One region of the Bacillus salitolerans genome, then DNA from elsewhere that is predicted to be linked to it. Evidence: riboswitches for the same ligand, from Rfam matches in the RefSeq annotation. Region 1 holds a riboswitch; each other region holds the start of a gene.
The links. A riboswitch is a leader RNA that binds a small molecule or an ion and turns the genes downstream of it on or off. The one in region 1 is predicted to bind cyclic di-GMP.

Region 2: another riboswitch for cyclic di-GMP. It lies ahead of ACFSCX_RS01615 (DUF192 domain-containing protein); the one in region 1 lies ahead of ACFSCX_RS10370 (S-layer homology domain-containing protein).
Region 3: another riboswitch for cyclic di-GMP. It lies ahead of ACFSCX_RS23950 (hypothetical protein); the one in region 1 lies ahead of ACFSCX_RS10370 (S-layer homology domain-containing protein).

The regions. Positions count from the first base shown of each region.
Region 1 is NZ_JBHUEM010000014.1:51,043-54,151, reverse strand. It holds gene ACFSCX_RS10385 (amino acid ABC transporter ATP-binding protein) at 1-436, shown strand, start outside; gene ACFSCX_RS10380 (SHOCT domain-containing protein) at 577-924, shown strand; gene ACFSCX_RS10375 (YwpF-like family protein) at 1,220-1,657, opposite strand; cyclic di-GMP riboswitch class I at 1,828-1,910, shown strand; gene ACFSCX_RS10370 (S-layer homology domain-containing protein) at 2,000-3,109, shown strand, end outside.
Region 2 is NZ_JBHUEM010000003.1:13,004-16,112, forward strand. It holds gene ACFSCX_RS01600 (spore germination protein GerPB) at 1-67, opposite strand, end outside; gene ACFSCX_RS01605 (spore germination protein) at 80-301, opposite strand; gene ACFSCX_RS01610 (aspartyl-phosphate phosphatase Spo0E family protein) at 458-592, opposite strand; cyclic di-GMP riboswitch class I at 1,007-1,098, shown strand; gene ACFSCX_RS01615 (DUF192 domain-containing protein) at 1,186-1,530, shown strand; gene ACFSCX_RS01620 (Flp family type IVb pilin) at 1,548-1,718, shown strand; gene ACFSCX_RS01625 (Flp family type IVb pilin) at 1,744-1,923, shown strand; gene ACFSCX_RS01630 (Flp family type IVb pilin) at 1,975-2,151, shown strand; gene ACFSCX_RS01635 (A24 family peptidase) at 2,579-3,097, shown strand; gene ACFSCX_RS01640 (TadE/TadG family type IV pilus assembly protein) at 3,091-3,109, shown strand, end outside.
Region 3 is NZ_JBHUEM010000055.1:131,652-134,760, forward strand. It holds gene ACFSCX_RS23940 (TetR/AcrR family transcriptional regulator) at 1-279, shown strand, start outside; gene ACFSCX_RS23945 (hypothetical protein) at 367-1,248, shown strand; cyclic di-GMP riboswitch class I at 1,390-1,473, shown strand; gene ACFSCX_RS23950 (hypothetical protein) at 1,541-2,125, shown strand; gene ACFSCX_RS23955 (SH3 domain-containing protein) at 2,125-3,109, shown strand, end outside.

The sequences.
Region 1 (3,109 bases):
AAATATCATTCTATCTCCTATGAAAGTATTGAACCAAACAAATGAGGAGGCACAGAAACACGCTTATGCTTTACTCGATAAAGTAGGCTTACGAGAAAAAGCAAATTCCTACCCAGGAGAGCTATCAGGTGGTCAAAAACAGAGAGTTGCCATTGCAAGAGCATTAGCCATGAATCCAAAAATAATGTTATTTGATGAACCTACTTCATCCCTTGACCCAGAGGTAGTTGGGGAAGTTTTAGAGGTAATGAAGCAGCTCGCTAAAGAAGGTATGACGATGGTCGTGGTTACCCATGAGATGGGTTTTGCGAAAGAGGTAGGGGACAGAGTCCTATTCATGGATGGCGGCTATATTGTCGAGCAGAATATACCAGAAGAACTATTCGGAAACCCTCAGAACAATCGAACAAAAGTGTTTTTAAGTAAAGTATTGTAAAAAAGAGTAAGGGAATTCCTTGCTCTTTCTTTGTTTGCTCTTAAAGTCTTTTAAATTGAAACTAATTTTTGATTTGAACGTAAAAGTAATACAATAAAACAGTTAGAGATTACTATAAGTATGAGGGAGGCTAACAATGGATGTTTCCACAATACCGTGTTAAACCAAGCAAAAGCTCTTCAGTTCTAGGAATGGTTATTGGTATTATTTTTGTATGTATCGGGGTTTTTCAATTTATTTCAGTTGGAATTTTTGGAATAATATGGACTTTAGTGGCAGCTACTATTACTATTTATCATGCAGTTAACGTTTTTTCTAAAGAAGGTGTATCATCCTACCAGGTAGACGTTGGAGCACATAACAACACGAAAACAACATCCGAAGATATTGAAGCAGATATTCGCAAACTACATCGTTTAATGGAAGATAACATAATTAGTGAGGAAGAATACACTCGAAAGAAAGAAGAGTTATTAAATAAATGGTAAATACATTAGTCCCTTAATGAATAGCGTTTAAGTAAATGGATGAATAAGTTTATCCATTCTTTGGTAACGGTGTATTCTAAAGGGATAAAACAAAAGGTGCAAGTGCTCCGTTTAGCCTAAGGCAGAGCAAATGTTCCTAAATGAGAAAAAGGGTGCTTTTCCCTCTTACTCATTAAGGGTTATTTGATCTCAAGTGGCTGGGTGCTGGAGCTGGATTCCAAGTCACTAGTCCATTCTCTTGCTGAAAACTTTTTTACTTTCTAAAAAAAATAAAAAGGAGTGGATAGCCCACTCCTTACTTAGTTTGTACACCAATGGTTTTCTTATCAGAAACGCGTTTTTTGAACTCCTGTAACAGGTCATTCCCATGGAAGCCTTCTTCAATTAAATCGGTTAGGACACCTTCTGAAATATCTGCCTTCCCAACTAAAACAGCGTTTAAAAGGATACTCATGTTTTCTTCCATCATATTAATTGATCGAACGGTCGTGATAAAGGTCGCAGGGTCGTTATCTTTACGTGAAATCGTTGCCTCTATCTTTACTTCTTGATCTGCACTTTGAAGGGTAGAGAAGAGTTCCTCGTAACTTTTATCTACGTAGATCTCTATTAACCAGCGTCTTTCTTCGTCTTCTTTATTTATAACAAGTCCATCTAGTAAATGAATTTCTTGAGCTTTCACTTCATCGGTAGGGTGTGAAATTTTTAAGGAAACTAATTTAAAAGTTTTCATAGCTCCTCCTTCTCTCAGGTCATTTTTACCATTATAGCATGTTTTTCCATCTGCTGTAATTGTTGACTCAGGTTCTTAAAATCCCCTAAATTTCGACAAAAAATTAGTTATTTTTACATATGTTAACGATGTATTCCATCTGATAGAATGGGTATAAGTTAATTTTCATCTTCCGTTAATCGCAAACTCAGTGAAAGCTGAGGACGCAAAGCCACGGGCCTACAGCATTTGCCATGGTCGCCGGGTTGCCGAAGAAGGTGTGGATCGGATACCAGCCACCCTTAACCAGGTGGTTTTTTATGTTCAGATGGAAATTAACAAAACTTTATAGGAGGTTACGTTATGATGAAGAAATTACCTTTTTTATGCTTAGCAATGCTATTAACGTTCGGAACAGTAACACCTGCATTAGCTGAAGAGAGCACAACACCACAAGAACCAGTTTCTCCAGAAGAGCCAGTAGAATCAGAAGAATCTAGTACATCGGAAGAAACTACTGAAGCAGAAGAAAGAGAAACGGTAGAAGTAGAATTTGAGGATACGAAAAGCCTGGAATGGGTAAAAGAATCGATTGGTCGTATGAAGGTTAAAGGGATTTTTAACGGATATGGTGATGGTACATTCCAGCCGAATAAGCCTGTAACGAGAATGCAGTCCATTATTACAGCTGTGCGCTTACTTGGTCTTGAGGAAGAAGCGGTAGCGGCAGCATCATCTGAAACAATATTAGCGTTTAAAGACGCGGTCTATTTTGAAAAAAATCCTGAAGCAAAAGGCTACATCATTGTTGCGTTAGAAAACGGGTTATTTGATGCTTCAGAGGATAAGGTAGACCCAAATAAACCTGCTTCACGTGTATGGATATCTACTATTTTAGTACGTGCATTGGGATTAGAAGAGCAAGCACTTCAGTCTATGACAGATATCCCAAATTTTAAAGATGTGAAAGAAATTCCAGCTGCTTCGATTGGTTATGTTAATGTAGCGGTGGAGTACGGTATTTTTACAGGGACAGAGGCGGGATTATTCCAACCGAATAAGAACATTACACGTGCCCAAATGGCTGCTGTCTTAGACCGCACATCTACTAGTTTACTAGAAGAAAATGGTGCTACTACGATTCAAGGAGTAGTAACGGAAATAACAGAAGCGGAAGCAGCCTTGGAACTTACGGTTGAGATTTCAACAGGTGAAACATTATCATACTCGGTAGATGCTAAGCTTCTTGTTTCATATGAAGGGAAATTCCTTTCAGCAGATCAATTAGTTGTGGGTGATCCCATCCAGTTTTATGTCGAGGATGGAAAAGTACTAGAAGCGTCTATTTTAACAAAGGAGCAAGTAGAAACAGCATTAAATGCTCCGCTTGGTATTCAAGAGCTAAAGGTTGAAATCGAATTCGAAAATGATGGGGAAGTAGAAGTTAAATATAAGAATTCAAAAGGTAAAGTA
Region 2 (3,109 bases), on a different contig from region 1:
ATGAATTGGAAACACTGCCAACTTTCAACTGGTGAATACATATATTTTGATTAATATAGAAATTCATCACAGGTCCCTCCTAATTGAAATCTACAATAGGTTGATCAACGGCATCATTATCATCTGTATTCGTTGAACTCTGATTATTATAAACCCGCAGACCATCACCAGTATTAAAGGATCCTGCCCCGGAAAAGGTTTTTGCTGTAGAATTTGGTGTCATCATAAATACATCACCAATATTGAAGACACTCGAGGCCCCTATACTAATAACTTTTACTGCACCGACAATAGCAGGCATTAAAAACATCCTTTTTCAATAGATTACATGCAGTATAATATGGATAAATGCCTGGGAATGTTCACGAAGTCACAGTAAAATCTTTAGAAAAATAAAAAAGACTCGTCTATCTGACAAGTCTTACATGTTCTAGTTGTAAAATTCCGTATATATTAGTTAGATGCCTAGTTTTTTATTGATTAATTCATCTAATTCTTGGCTACAAATTACGGTTTCTTCTGCTGTAAGCCCAAATTCCAGGGCTAAGAAAATCATTTTCTTTCTTTTTTCCTCAATCATCACTTCAAGCATTTTTCTTCTCCTACTATCTAGAAATCATCGAATCCATACAATTAATATGTAATAAGATGTACAGAATAATTATACAAACTATGAAAAGAAAAGGAATAGTTTCGATAAAAGAAGTGCTAAAGTTACAAAACATAGCATATTTCTACAAAATAAATAGTTGAATGGTCACGAATTAGCTCAGTAATTTGCAGAATTCTAATAATTCTGTCAGTTAACTAGTTTTCATGGACTACAAAAAGCCAACAATTGGTATTAAATGAAGCTTCTTTTGCAATTTTCTTTATCTTTTTTAACGAAATGTGACAAAAGACCAATAATTTAGCAGGAGGAAAATAAGCTCTATGATGGATATGTCTTTTCCGTTATATCTCCTATGATAGTTACAAGAGATCAGTCAGAAGCATAAACGCTGATTCTCGATAAAGGCAAAGCTGATGAAAATCAGTGACGCAAAGCTAAAGGGGCTAAGGTGTGATAAAAACACACTACGCCAGCCAGTTACCGAAAGAATAGGGGCGTTTCATTTTTTATAGCTAAAACCCCACTTTCGGTAAAGGTGGGGCTATTTTAATTACAAGGAGGTGAAAAGGCGGGTGAAGCTCATCAACCTGAAAACGAAGCTCGAGTTAGCTAATCAGATCGGACAAGCAAATACATTTTTCACACGATTAAAAGGGCTAATGTTTTCTAGTGAACTCCCTTCAGGCTGTGCACTTCACATCATGCCCTGCCAATCGGTTCATACGTACTTCATGAATTACAACATTGACGTATTATTTATGGATGATAACCAGAAGGTTGTAGGTATTGTTGAATCGATGCAACCGAGAAAAGTCACGAAAGTGTATCGGAAAGCAAAGTCAGTCATTGAATTACCTGAAGGAACGGTTGCATCTACTGGTTTAAAAGTAGGAGATGTCCTTTCATTTGAAGTGTAATTCAAGGAGGTTGTATGTTGAAGAAATTAATAGACTTAAGTCTAAAAGAGAATGGGCAAGGACTAACCGAGTATGGGTTAGTATTGGGACTAGTTTCAATTGCAGTAATCGGGTTGTTCAATATACTTGGTGATGCAATTACAGCAATGTTTGAAAATGCTCTCGCCATACTATTAAGTAGGGAATAATCAAATAAATGAAGAGGGAGAGATCATGATGAACAAACTAAAAGGATTATTTTTAGAAGAAAAAGGACAAGGGATGACAGAGTACGGTTTAGTATTAGGTGTTATCGCGGTAGCGGCAGTTGGAGCCTTAATCGCTTTACGTGATGAAATAACAAATATGTTTGAAACAGTATCAAATGCTGTATTAAATCGTGAAGGTCAATAATTCTATTCAAGTAATTTTGTTATATAAAAAATGAAGAGGGAGAGATTAATAATGAACAAACTAAAAGGGCTAATAAAAGAAGAAAAAGGGCAAGGGATGACAGAGTACGGATTGGTACTAGGTGTTATCGCCGTAGCAGCTGTTGGTGCATTAGTAGCGTTACGTGATGAAATTACAGCTATGTTTGAAACAGTATCAAATGCTGTATTAAATCGTGAAGGTCAGTAATTTATCAGTTATAGCCTTAATACTTATTTTATATCAACTAATAGTATATGCCCCATACGTTTTCAAAACGTGGGGCTCTTTTTAGCTCATAGGAAAGTATTAAATTTTTCATGTAGTTAAAGAACTGCGTATTTATTATTGCGTTACAAATAGGAAACTGCATAAAAAAAAATAGGCGAACGCTGGCGTCGAAGGACTGGTCGCTAGCCAAGTTTTTCAAAATTATTAAGAAAGTATAAAAGTTTTTCAGCAAGAGAATGGGCTAGTCACTTGGAATCCAGATCCAGCACCTAGCTACAAGGTCAAATAACCTTAAATGAATAAAAAGGGAAAAGCACCCTTTTTCACATTTAGGAACATTTCTGCCTTAGGCTAAACGGGGCGCCCTGAGCTTTTGTTCTAACAGTTTAATAGAGGTAGTGATAAAATGATTAATTTTACTATGCTCATCATATTAACCATTTGTCTATTTACTGACTTAAGAGAAAGGAAAATATATAATATCGTCATTTTTCCAGCTCTAGTAGTAGCCATTGGTTCCAATGCTTGGATGGATGGTTTATCTGGACTATGGTTTAGTGTTACTGGCTTTGTTGTGGGATTTATGATTCTGTTAATCCCTTACTTTATGGGGGGAATGGGTGCTGGAGATGTGAAGCTGTTAGCACTTATTGGAGCGTTAAAGGGAGTCATGTTTGTGCTAACAACAGCCATCTTTATGGCCATTATAGGCGGAGTCATGGGCGTATTGATCCTCTTATTTAGAAAAGGGGCTATAAAGAGAATAAAGTCCATTCTGTTTTCAGCAGCCTGTATTAAGATGGGAATGAAAATCCCATTAATGATTGACAAAGATGGGTTAAAAACCACTTATCCATATGGAGTGGCAATAGTAGGAGGAGCCATCATAAGCTTACTTAATAGAGAGTGGGTGCTTTTATGGTAAGAAACGAAAAGG
Region 3 (3,109 bases), on a different contig from region 1:
ATAGGTGCTATGGGCCGAGCATTCGAACAATTGATTCAAACACACCGAGAAGAAGTGCTCATGGTCATGCAAGCACATACAATATCAGAGCCAGGGATTCGTGAACATGTCCAGAGCATTCATCGCATCATGTTTGAATCATTGACATTGAAATTTGAGAAAGCGGGAATTCCGAATGCAAAAGGTACAGCAGCTCAATTTATTGGAACAGGCCTATTAATAACACTTGCTGAGGTATTGAATTTGCCAGAAATGATCCCTGGTGGAGATGGTTGTTAAAAAAGAGAAAAGTAAATGTTCTCTTTTTTTACACAGTTATTTATTGATTAATAAATAAATAAATAAAATAGAAAGAAGGGAAAAATCATGGAGAATAGTCAAAAGCAGCGCATTCAATTATTTGAAGGAGAAAGGTCACTGGTTATGGTAGGGCTCATTGGGTTTATCCTATCATTAAGTATTGCAATCTTTATCTTTTTTCAAGGTGCAGTTATTTTACCTGAAGGCAATATGAAGGATGCCTTTTCTTTTAATGCAGCAATCGGCATTTTCATCCTATCGATAGCGGCGGTTCTGCCCTTTGCGGGTTTTACGGAGAGAAAGCGAAAGATTATTCGGTGGTCTTTTATTGTCTCAAGTATATATGGTTATGCCATTGAAACCATACAGAACTTTAGAGGTCTGGATCCTCGATTTTCTCGGATGGGTACTGTTGTGGATGCGATAGGTGGAATGGTATTTGGAGTTATGTCTTTAGTACTTGTTATGTTGGCAATCTGGCTGACAATTCGCTTTTTACGGATGAAGCCTCCTTATGAACGTCCATTGCTTCTACTAGGAATTCGGTATGCATTTGTATCTGTCGTCGTGGCCAATATGGCTGGAATCTGGATGATTTTACTTCAAGATCGCTTTACAGGGGAAGCAGGTAACCTTATTGTCCTACATGGAATTGGCTTTCATGCACTTCAGACGTTGATTATCCCGGCGTGGTTAATAGAAAAAACAAATGTGAAAAACAGCATTAAGAAAGGACTTGTCCATATAGGCAGTATCGCTTGGATGTTGATGATTATATTGATAGGGATCCAAACTGGATTTGGCCGATCTGTATTTGAGTTCACGGCATTCCCAGTTTTAGGAGGGCTGTTTTTACTAGTCTGGTTTGGGACAGTTATCCTTACAGTTTCTTTATTCCTCAAAAATAGAAGAGCTCAATCACTGCAACGGGATTCACTATCTTTGTAGGCGTGAAAAGAGTGGGGGCGTTACGTGAAAAATAGAGAGAGTTCAATAGACTTTGAAAGAAAAGGTTAATTTTCAAAGTCTATTGTATTGCTAGTGAAAAAGTACTATGATAGTTTTATAGGTATTAATGACTACTAATTACATATCAAAGGGCAAACTTCTTGAAAAAGTGGGACGCAAAACTATAGGGGCTTACGCTACCAAGCATGCCAGCCAGTTGCAAACAATTTTATCGATAGACGCCTTTTTGATGTGGCGTTTTTTTTTAATTTTCTAGATAGAGGTGACGTCAATGGGAAGTACAGAAGAGTTAATGAACGGGTTATTTGGTACAATCGAACAGGTGAATGAACGGATGAAGACGGTTCATTCACACCCGAATTTTTCGGGCGGCGTTGATTTTAGAACCTCCAATGGTGAGGTTGTGGCGTCTACGAGGCCGGGTGCTGGTGGAGATACGATTGTAGAGGCTGATGGGGAAGTGGTCGGTCATATCCGTGACAATGTAACAGGCGGACATACGTTTGACATGGGGATGGGACACGCGATTAATTCGTCTCCTAACATTCATGGCGGGATGAACTATCATGATAATGTTGAAGGGTTTATTGGTTACACAAAGCCGACCTTTGATGGAATGGGCTATTATTCTCCGACGCATGAACAAATGCTCACCATGTCAAACGATTCGTTAGTGGGAGGCGTGATGATTACGTCTACACCTGCTATTGCGATACCTGATCCATTAGCTGATTACGGTACGGCTCTTGACACACTTGATATTACGAATTCTGTCTTAGATGCTGGATCTATTGGAGAATCGCTAGAGCTTAGTGAAGGGTTAGAATTCTTTAACATGATTGCGGATTGGTTGTAATGGGACAAGCTCAGCTAACAACAAATGTGTTTCTACATCCAAAGCAGCAATATGAAAAAATCCAGCGAGAATTACAGATTCATTTACTACCGGAAGTGGCGGAAGAAGTAGAGGCCTACGTTCAGCATAAATGTGAAGAGCAGTTCCAGGTGATTCATGGCACGTTATCTGCCAGATATGATGCACTTCGAAAATATGTATATGAGCCATTGCAAAAGGTTGAATCAAAGGAAGAGTTCCACGAATGTATTCGTCAGTTTTTTACATACACGAATGTCACAGATGTGATTGAAGAGCTGAAGGAGCTTTTTATCTTAGATCATCTTCAAGAGGATTATGAAAGCTTCTTAGAGGGGATGTCCAAAAACGAATACGGTAAAATCTTTCAGCACCTTTCATTTGACCGGAGCATTTTCGTTTTTTTACAGCAAGGGTTATTGTCTGATTTAGATCAGCTCAGTGACCAATTGACCGAATATGCCCTCGCCGTAAAAGCGTATAGCGAACTTCTTCAAAAAATGAAGTCTCAAGCAGCAGGGAGGACCTTTGCGAAAATTGGAGCCTCTATTTTCGGATCTCTCATTGCTGGACCATTTGGTGCCTTTGCCGCACGCGGGATGATGAGTTCATTTTATGATGAGAATTCAAGGATTGGCCAAGCGATGGAAGAAGTCGATGAAGCGTGGAATGCCTATACCGATTCGTTAATTGCATTCTTAAATGATTTTGAGGTAAAGTACCGTCATGTCATGATGGCGATGTACGGAGGTGTCATGCTAAAGGCGAATCACCATTTTACTTCATACAAAATGGAGTTCTCTGCGTTAGCGACATTAAGTCAAAACTATGAGCTTTGTCTTGTGAAGGATGAAGAGGCCAAAACGGTAAAGTGGGCGAATGAAACAATCTCCACAATTCAAGCTCTGTTCAATCAAAAGGAATACACGAAGGCATTACAAATAGCTGATCCATTCTTCCATTATG